Regions from separate parts of the Microbacterium sp. ZKA21 genome, predicted to be linked through region 1. Evidence: riboswitches for the same ligand, from Rfam matches in the RefSeq annotation. Region 1 holds a riboswitch; each other region holds the start of a gene.

Region 1 (3,269 bases):
CGCCGGAGCGCTCGGGCAGAAGCCCCGCGAGGGTGAGCGCGAGTGTGGACTTCCCGACGCCGTTGGGCCCCGAGATGACCGTCGCAGTGCCGCGGGGAACGACGACGTCGAGCCCGGCCTGGACGATCGTGCGCGGCTCGCGTGCGATCGCGAGGCCAGACGCCGAGAGGATGGCCGGGCCCGTGGCCGGGTCGAGTTCCGGCAGCGTGATCGATGAATCCGGGACCCACACTCCGGCCTCGGCGAGCGCTGCGCCGTGCTCGGCGAACACCCGAGCCGGCGCCCCGTCGGCCAGCAGCCCGCCGTCGGCTGCGAGCACGATGACGCGGGTCATGAGGTCGGCCCACACCGGCGTGCGGTGCTCGACCACGACGAGCGTCGCACCGGTCGCTTCGACCGCGCGCTCGACGCTCGCCCGCACCTCCCGCACCCCCGCAGGGTCGAGGTTCGCTGTCGGCTCGTCCAGCAGCAGCAGACCCGGCCGCATCGCGAGCGCGCCGGCGAGCACGAGCCGCTGCTTCTGCCCGCCGGACAGCGCCTTGGTCGGTCGCTTCAGCGGCACATCGAGCCCGGTCGCCTCGAGCGCTTCGGCGACTCGACCGGGGATCTCGGATGCCGGAACGCCGAGGTTCTCGCATCCGAACGCGATGTCGTCGCCGACCTTGGACAGCACGATGCCGGCATCCGGATCCTGCAGGACCAGACCTGTCCGTCCGCGCGCGGACTCCGGGGCGGCTCCGTCGACCAGCAGCGAGCCGGTGCGCACGCCCTCATCGGCGTCGCCGAGGACCCCGGCGAGGCCGGCGAGGAGCGTGGACTTCCCGGCCCCTGAGGCCCCGAGCAGCAGGACCCGTTCGCCCGGCTCGATCGTGAACGACACGTCGCTGACGGCCGGCAGCTTCCGGCCCGCGTAGCGCCATCCCCAGCCCGTGGCCTGAACGCGCACCGGGGCGTTCATGACCACTCAGACCTCTCGGACGAGTTCTCGCCCCGCCGCGAAGCGATTCAGCGCGCCCGTGACGGCCAGTGCCCGCACGAGCAGCCACCCGACGACACCGGCCAGGAGGGCTCCCGAGATCACGAGAGTCGTCAGGTAGATCGCGTTGAACTCGACCGACTTGAGGATGTTCGGCGAGCTCCCTCCGAACAACTCCCACACCCACGCGCCGATCGCAGCGCCGATGCCCGCCAGCATTGCGACCGCGATGCCGAAGCGACGGTAGAAGAACAGCGCGAAGACGAGCTCGGCGCCCAGTCCCTGTGCCACGCCCGACACCACGGTGCCGACGCCCCAGACGTTGCCGATCAGCATCGAGACGATCGCGGCGACGACCTCGACGACGAAGGCCGCTCCGGGTTTGCGGATCACGAGACCGCCGATCACGCCGCCGATCAACCAGATCCCGACGGCGATGCCGCCCAGCCCTGGGGTCAGGGCGTCGGCTGCGCCGAACCAGGCGCCCCCGACGATGTTCCAGCCCCAGAACAGCAGACCGATCGCGACGCCGAGGACGGCGGCGACGACGATGTCGACGACGCGCCACCGCAGCGGGTGTGCGGATGCGGTGGTGCTCGCCTCTTCGGAAGCGGATGCGGACGTGGACGTGCTCATCAGATCTCCTCCCTGCGCCGGCATGATCCGGATCAGGTTCGACGGTCGAAGCGCGGATCGCTTCCTCTCAGCCCGGCTCGCCGGACTCCCGTGGGTTGTGCGCTCGATCTTACTCCTCGGCGAATACGGCATTGTCACATGCGGATTCGGTACCGTATTCGAGTGACCCTCGATGATCAGACCGACGGCGGCGCTGCCCTCACACGCCGCGAGCACCGTCGACGCACCGGGGCCATTCCCGTCACGACGGATGCCGACGTCGTCGCCGAGGCGGAACGGGTGACCCGCTCCGCATCCGCAGCCGACGCCCCCGCGGAACCTGCGCCGGTCGAGGAAACTGCCCCGGTCGATGATGACGCGACCCGGCCGGTCGACACCGTGGGGCCCGTCGCAGTCGATCCGGATGCCGAGGCGGATCCGCCCGTGGCGGCCGGTGCGCCCGGTGCCCCCGTCGCAGCCGATCCGGATGCCGAGCTCGCCACGCTGCTCGCCGCCCAGGACGAGCCACCGCAGCCGGCGGCCGCGTGGGCCGATCAGAACTCACCCGCGACGGCCCTGACCTGGGTGGATCCGATCGCCGTCGAGGCCGCCACTCAGGCGGCGCTGCTCGACACGGCATCCGACGGAGATGACGGCCCCGACCTGCTGGTCGGCGCCCCGCAGCGCGGATTCCTGCAGCCCGGCATCCTCGTGCCGCTGGGGACCCTGGTCGCGCTCGGAGTCGCGTATGTCGGCACCACCCTGCTGTGGCCGCTCCACGAGCTTCCGCCGATGATCGAGGCGAGCACCGTCGCCCCCGTCGGCGCCGAGGCGGCCGCCATCACGTGGCCGGCCGTCGGCAGCGCCGGCGTCAGCGTCGAGGGTGTGAGCACGGCGTCGTCGACGACCGAGTCCGCCCCCATCGCCAGTGTGACCAAGGTCGTCTCGTCTCTGATGGTGCTCGAGGCCCTTCCGCTGCAGCCCGGCGAGCAGGGACCGGAGTACGCCTTCGACAACGGAGACTCGAGCGAGTTCTGGACGTACCTGCGCGACGACCAGTCAGCCCTGGACGTGCCCGTCGGCGGAGTGCTGACCGAGTACCAGATGCTCCAGGGCATCCTGCTCGGATCGGCGAACAACTACATCGACCGGCTCGCCGAGGAGATCTGGGGATCGGACCGAGAGTTCGCCGCAGCGGCCGACGCGTGGCTGTCCGCGCGCGGCCTGAACGACATCACGATCGTCACCCCCTCCGGACGCAACGAGAACAACGTCGCTTCCCCCGCCTCCCTCACGGCCCTGGCGTCGATCGCGATGGCGAACCCCGTGTTCGCCGAGATCGTCGGCACGCCGTCCGTCGACCTGCCGGGAGCGGGTCTCGTCACGAATTCGAACGGCCTCCTCCCCGAACCGGGGTTCGTGGGCGTGAAGACCGGGTCCCTCGACGGCGACTACAACCTGCTCAGCGGCAAGGACGTCCCTGTCGGTGACGCGACGGTGCGCATCTATGCCGCTGTTCTCGGCCAGGAGAACGATGAGTCACGCCTTCAGGCGAGCCGCGACCTGTATGCGCAGGTCGAAGCGCAGCTGCAGGCACAGGGTCCGGCCGTGACCGCAGACACGGTCGTCGGTCGGGTCAGCACGCCGTGGGGCGCCTCCGCCGACATCGTGACGGATG
Region 2 (3,269 bases), on a different contig from region 1:
GGGCGTCGCCGTCACCGACGATCTCGGGATGCTGCTGTCCTCCGGAGATCCGGCCTACGCGGATCCGGTCACGAACGCCGTCATGGCCGTCGACGCGGGTGCGGACATGGTGCTGACGATCGCGGGCTCGAGCCCGGATACGGCGACGCGGATCATCGACGCGCTCGCTGCGCGCTCGGCATCCGATCCCGCGTTCGCAACCCGTCTGGCGGAAGCCGCGACGCGTGTAGCGGCCCTGTCCGCGTCCCGGACGCCCTGATCCTGGCCAGGGCGCGCGGGAGCCGCCAGGATGGTCGTATGACCGCCTCCTCGGCCGAATGGCTGCGCTCCCAACCGACGCTCACCGGCACGCCGCCGGCGCTCGACCCCTCCGCGCTGCCGGACGTCCCCGAACGGCTCTTTCTCGAGTGGCTCAGCGCCGCGATCGAGGCCGGTGTCCCCGAGCCGCTCGCCATGACACTCGCGACGGTCGCCGCAGACGGCATTCCCGACGCGCGGACGCTGATCATCAAGGACGTCGATCGTCGGGGCTGGGCGTTCGCCGGCTCACGGGCGTCGCGCAAGGGCGAGCAGCTGTCGCTCCACCCCGCGGCCGCCCTGAACTTCTGGTGGCAGCCGGTCATGCGCGCGGTGCGGGTGCGCGGACGCATCGTCGAGGCGGATGCCGAAGAGAGCGCGGCGGATCTCGCGGCGCGTTCGCCGTCCGCCCGTGCGGGCATCGGGCCGGGGGAGTGGGTGCTCTGGCGCGTGGTCCCCGAGCGTGTGGAATTCTGGCAGGGCGCGGTCGATCGCAGGCACACGCGCATCGTGTACGAGCGGACGGGTGAGAGCTGGACCCACCGCATCGTCATCGGCCATACCGACAACCCGCCGAACGGAGAGATCAGCGCATGAGCGACTACGAAGTCATCAGCATCGGAGCGCCGGACGCCTGGCGCGAGCACTTCGGCGGCTTCGACCCGTCTCGCTCGAGGGACGGGCGCCGGGTCGTCGATCACGAACTGACGATGCAGTACATCGGTATGACCGCCAACGCGTTGCTGCCGGGAGAGGAAGCGGGCTACTGGCACACCCACTCCCATGTCGAGGAGCTGTACGTGTTCCTCGCCGGCCACGGACAGATGGGTCTGGACGAGGACGTCGTCGACGTCGAGGCCGGTACGGTGATCCGCGTCGCTCAGAACGTGTGGCGCACCTGGCGTGCGCGACCGGACAGCGACGGCGAGCTGCGCTGGCTGTGCATCCGCGCCGGCGGCGAGCAGCTTCCGCACCTGCCGAACGACAGCAGTCGGGGGCCGGAGCGTCCGATGCCCTGGGCGGGCCAGAAGAACCAATAGACTGCGAGGCAGTGACACGGGGTGCCGCGACCGCGGCTGAGAACAGACCCGTCGAACCTGATCTAGTTCGTACTAGCGAAGGGATGTCGCGATGAGCGATCTTCTGCGTCCAGTTTCCGATACCGACCTCGTCTCCGAGGCCGCGACCCTGCTGGCGGAGCTGCGCGCCGCGCCTCCATTGACCCAGTGCATCACGAACGCGGTGGTCACCGGCTTCACCGCCAACGTCCTGCTCGCGCTCGGCGCAGCCCCGGCGATGGTCGACATCGTCGGCGAGTCCGAGACGTTCGCCTCCATCGCCTCCGGCGTGCTCATCAATCTCGGCACGCCGCGACCCGAGCAGCGCGCGGCGAGCCGCGAAGCGGTCGCCGGGGCCGCCGCGGCCGGGACGCCGTGGGTGCTCGACCCCGTCGCCATCGGTGCGCTGCCGGTGCGCACCGCCCTCGCGCACGAGCTCGTTTCGCTGCGACCTGCCGCGATCCGCGGCAACGCCTCTGAGATCCTCGCCCTCGCAGGCGCCAGCACCGGTGGCCGCGGCGTAGACACCACGGACACGACGGATGCCGCGGCCGACGCGGCGTTCTCGCTCGCGCAGCGCCACGGCAGCGTCGTCGCCGTCTCCGGGCCGGTGGATCTGATCACCGACGGCCGCCGCGTCATCCGCATTTCGAACGGCGACGAGCTGCTCACCCGTGTCACCGGTGGCGGCTGCGCGCTGGGCGCGGTGATGGCGGCGTTCCTCGGGACTGCGCGAGCGACAGGGGCCGATGCGCTGACCGCGGTCGCCGCGGCGAGTCTGGTCTATACGATCGCGGCAGAACGGGCGGCATCCGTCTCCACCGGCCCAGGAAGCTTCGCCGTGGCGCTGCTGGACGCGCTCGCCGCCGTTCAGCCCGGCGACCTCGCTGCGGCCGCACGCATCGAGGAGGTGACCCGATGACCGCGGATCTCTCGCTCTACCTCGTCACCGATGCGGCGCTGTGCGGAGACCGCGGTGTCGTCGAAACGGTACGGCAGGCGGTGGACGGCGGCGTGCGCATCGTCCAGCTCCGGGACAAAGCGGCGACGGATGCCGAGATCACCGCGCAGCTCGTCGAGCTGTCGACCGTGATCGACGGCCGGGCACTGCTCGTCGTGAACGACCGACTCGACGCCGCGCTCGCCGCGCGTGCGCTGGGCGCGCGCGTGGACGGGGTGCATCTCGGCCAGGGCGACGCGTCCGTGCTCCGTGCCCGTGAGGTTCTCGGGCCGGACGCTCTGATCGGTCTGACGGCGAACAGCCCCGCGCATCTGGATGCGGTGCTCGCACTGCCCGACGGCACGGTGGACTATCTGGGGGTCGGCGTGATCCGCCCGACCACCACGAAGCCGGATCACCCGCCGGCGCTCGGGATCGACGGGTTCCGGAGGTTCGCCGCGGCCAGCCCGCTGCCGTGCGTGGCGATCGGCGGCATCGCCCTCGAGGATGCCGCCGCGCTCAGGGACGCAGGGGCAGCCGGCATCGCGGTCGTCTCCGCGCTGTGCGCAGCGGTCGATCCGCGTGCGGCGGCGACCGAGTTCCTGCGCCGATGGCGCGCCCGGTCGACGCCTCGCGTGCTCAGCATCGCGGGCAGCGACCCGTCCGGAGGCGCCGGCATCCAGGCGGACCTGAAATCGATCGCCGCGAACGGCGGTTACGGGATGGCGGTCATCACCGCGCTGACGGCGCAGAACACCCGGGGCGTCCGCGCCGTGCATGTGCCACCGCCCGTCTTCCTGCAGTCTCAGCTCGATGCGCTCTCCGAGGACATCGTGATCGATGCGGTGAAGATCGGGATGCTGGCGAACGCGGACGTGATCCGCACCGTGACCGCCTGGCTCGACGCCGAGCGTCCGCCGATCGTCGTCGTGGATCCGGTGATGGTGGCCACCAGCGGTGACCGTCTGCTCGAT
Region 3 (3,269 bases), on a different contig from region 1:
AGTGTCCCGTCGACGCGACCAGGGCCGTGGCCGCGAGCGGCGTCAGCCCTCCACCGATGACTCCGGCGATCTCGCGGCCGACCGAGATCCCGGAGTAGCGCCGGCGCGCGGGGAACAGCCCTGCGAACCACAGGGGCTGCACGCCGTCGGCCGCCGCGTTCACGATGCCGATCGTGACGGCCACCACACCGACGATCGCCGCGGCGCTGCCGCCGTCGAGGATGAGGAACAGCGGCACGGCGAGCAGGCCGAGCCCGCCGAGGCTGCACGCCGTGAGCGCCGTCATGCCGATCCGCTCGCCGAGCGCACCCCAGACGGGGCACATCACCGCGGCGAGCGCTGCCGCGATCAGCAGCGCCGTGAGCGAGGCCTGAGCCGAGAACCCCAGCACCGCCGTCGCGTACCCCAGGCAGAACACCGTGATCGTGTAGAAGCAGGCGTTCTGCCCCGTCCGCACGAGCACGACCGCGATCACGTTCCGGGGCGCGCTGAACGCCTCGCGCAGAGGCCGTCGGCGCTCGAGGTCGGCGTCCCCGGCGAGGAACTCCGGGGATTCCGCCACGCGGCGCCGCAGCACCAGACCGACCACGACGAGCAGGATGCTGGCCAGGAACGGCACCCGCCAGCCCCATGCGACCAGCGCCTTCTCGTCCAGCAGCGCGACCGTCACGACGAAGGCGAGATTGCCGAGGATGAGGCCGACGTACAAGGATGCCGCGACGATTCCGCCGCGCAGGCCGCGCCGGTGCGGTGCATGCTCGAGCGCGATCAGAACAGCACCGGGCCACTCCCCGCCGGCTGCCAGGCCCTGCACGAACCGCAATGCGACCAGCGCCATCGGCGCGAGCACGCCGAGCTGCGCGTATCCGGGCAGGAGGCCGATGCACACCGTGGCGAGGCCCATGACCAGCAACGTCGCCGTGAGGACCGGCCGGCGCCCGAAGCGGTCGCCGAGGGACCCTGCCAGCAGTCCGCCGAGCGGGCGGGCGATGAATCCCGTCGCGAACGTGGCGAACGACAGTAGGATGCCGATCAACGGGTCCTGGGCGGGGAAGAACACGACGGGGAAGACCAGAGCGGCCGCCGTGCCGTAGAGGAAGAAGTCGTACCACTCGAACGCGGTGCCGGTCGCCGCGGCTGCCAGGGCGAGTCCGCCACGGTCTGTGCGGGGCTGCGTCATCGGGTGGACGTGCTCGGTGAGTGCGTGCGTGTGCATCGCGACATCCCTTCGCTAGTACGAGCTAGATCAGGTTCGACGGGTGTGATCTCAGCCGCGCAGGCGGCACCCCGTGTCACTGCAGGAGAGCTTATCTATACGAGGAAGATCGGCAGCAGCCCCGGGTTGTGCGCGTGCACCAGAACGGCGAACACGACGGCGTCGAAGAGCAGATGCACCGTGACGACATACGCGAGCGAATGCGTGCGCAGGAAGATGAAGCCCTGCAGCAGCGCGAACGGGATGGTCAGCAGCGGACCCCACTCGCGATATCCCAGCTCCCAGAGGAAGGACACGAACACGATGGCCTGCAGGACGTTCGCCACGGCATCCGGGAAGTGCCGGCGCAGCAGCGCGAACACCGTGCAGATGAAGAACAGTTCATCCCAGATGCCGACCGCTCCCACACCGACGAACAGCCTCGCGATGAGGTCGGGCGAATCGACGACCGGCCAGTTCATGTACACGCCGCTGGTGATGAAGTAGAACGGCAGGATCAGCCAGCCCAGCACCAGCACGGCTGCAAGCCAGCCCCACTGCAGTCGTCCCCAGCGCTGCCCGGTTAGCCACGGGAAAGAGATCGCCCTGTCCCGATACACGTACCGCGAGACGACGTACGGCACGACGACCGCGCCGCCCAGCGCCAGCGTGAACCGCATCATGGCGGCGTTGTCGAGTTCGGCCGCCAGCGGGATGACACTGACGATCAGCATCCCGATGGCGATCAGAGACAGGTCCCGCGTCAGTGACGGAGCGGATGCCGTGACGGCACGCCGCTCCAGCGCCCACGCAGCCCCGACGCCGGCGGCCAGCAGCACCCAGCCGAGCCAGGCCCACTGCACGACGAAGAACGCCGGAGCTGCGAGGCAGACCAGCACGGCCGGTGCGATGCTCCAGCGCACGGCCACCACCCGGCTATCGGTCACGCGCGGGGCTTCCGCCGATACACGAGGTCACGGATGTCGCGCCCCTTGTTCAGCCCCTTGCGCTCGAACGCCGTCATCACGCGGCCGTCGAAGCGCTCGGCCCACTCCCCCTCGAACGCGCGCTCGAACGACGGATCCGCGTCCAGGACCTCGCGCATCTGCCGGGCGTAGTCCTCCCAGTCGGTCGCGAGGCGCAGCAGGCCGCCGTCGGCGAGCGCCCTGGCGGCGGTCGCCCCGAACCCCTCGCGGATCAGGCGGCGCTTCGTGTGCCGTTTCTTGTGCCACGGGTCGGAGAAGAAGACCCAGATCTCGGACGCGCTGCCCTCGGGCAGATAGGTCGACAGCACCTCGGGCGCGTTCGCCTCGACGAGGCGCAGATTGCGGACACCCGCCTTGTCGGCATCCAGCATCGTCCGGGCGAGACCGGCGCGGAACACCTCGATCGCGAGGAAGTCGTCCTCGGGGCGGGACGCCGCGGCCGATACGATCGCGTGCCCCTGACCGGAGCCCACCTCGACGATCAGCGCGGCGTCGCGACCATATTCGGCAGCGACATCGAGCCGGGAATCCGGATGCACGCTCGTCGACGCGGCATCGCGCGCCACCTCGAGCAGATAGTGACCGGCGAGCTCCTCGAACGCCCGTTCCTGCGCCTCGGACATGCGACCGCTCCGGCGGACGAAGGACACGGGTTCATCGCGGAAGGTGCGGGGCTCGGGCATACCTCAAGGGTAGCCGGGCGCGCCCCGCCGCCTCACGGCGCCGTGACGAAGTCGATGAGCTCTTCCACGCGGCCGAGCAGCGACGGCTCGAGGTCGCGGTACGTGGTGACCTTGCTCAGGATCGCCTGCCAGGCGCGCGCGATGTCCGCCTGATCCTCGTGCGGCCAGCCGAAGGCGCGGCAGATGCCCACCTTCCATTCGATGCCCCGGGGGATCTCCGGCCAGCGCGCGATGCCCAGCGCCTCCGGCCGCACGCACTGCCACACGTCGACGTAGGGGTGCCCGACGATGCAGACGTGCGCGCCATGAGGCCCGCGAGCCACGGCATCCGCGATGCGCGACTCCTTGGATCCGGGGACGAGATGGTCGACGAGGACTCCGTACCGGCGCTTCGCGCTGGGCGGT

Evidence for each region. A riboswitch is a leader RNA that binds a small molecule or an ion and turns the genes downstream of it on or off. The one in region 1 is predicted to bind thiamine pyrophosphate.
Region 2: linked by a shared signal. The riboswitch ahead of thiM (hydroxyethylthiazole kinase) and the one ahead of M2317_RS04565 (ECF transporter S component) in region 1 are both predicted to bind thiamine pyrophosphate.
Region 3: linked by a shared signal. The riboswitch ahead of M2317_RS01890 (MFS transporter) and the one ahead of M2317_RS04565 (ECF transporter S component) in region 1 are both predicted to bind thiamine pyrophosphate.

The regions. Positions count from the first base shown of each region.
Region 1 covers NZ_JBNPVV010000002.1:45,778-49,046, reverse strand. Annotated here, with positions in the region: gene M2317_RS04570 (ABC transporter ATP-binding protein) at 1-958, opposite strand, end outside; gene M2317_RS04565 (ECF transporter S component) at 965-1,612, opposite strand; TPP riboswitch at 1,605-1,714, opposite strand; gene M2317_RS04560 (D-alanyl-D-alanine carboxypeptidase) at 1,775-3,269, shown strand, end outside.
Region 2 covers NZ_JBNPVV010000004.1:344,425-347,693, forward strand. Annotated here, with positions in the region: gene M2317_RS11195 (glycoside hydrolase family 3 N-terminal domain-containing protein) at 1-259, shown strand, start outside; gene M2317_RS11200 (pyridoxine/pyridoxamine 5'-phosphate oxidase) at 298-894, shown strand; gene M2317_RS11205 (cupin domain-containing protein) at 891-1,337, shown strand; TPP riboswitch at 1,345-1,438, shown strand; gene thiM (hydroxyethylthiazole kinase) at 1,429-2,277, shown strand; gene M2317_RS11215 (bifunctional hydroxymethylpyrimidine kinase/phosphomethylpyrimidine kinase) at 2,274-3,269, shown strand, end outside.
Region 3 covers NZ_JBNPVV010000001.1:362,147-365,415, forward strand. Annotated here, with positions in the region: gene M2317_RS01890 (MFS transporter) at 1-1,216, opposite strand, end outside; TPP riboswitch at 1,207-1,300, opposite strand; gene M2317_RS01895 (CPBP family intramembrane glutamic endopeptidase) at 1,312-2,142, opposite strand; gene trmB (tRNA (guanosine(46)-N7)-methyltransferase TrmB) at 2,139-2,864, opposite strand; gene M2317_RS01905 (DUF3097 domain-containing protein) at 2,897-3,269, opposite strand, start outside.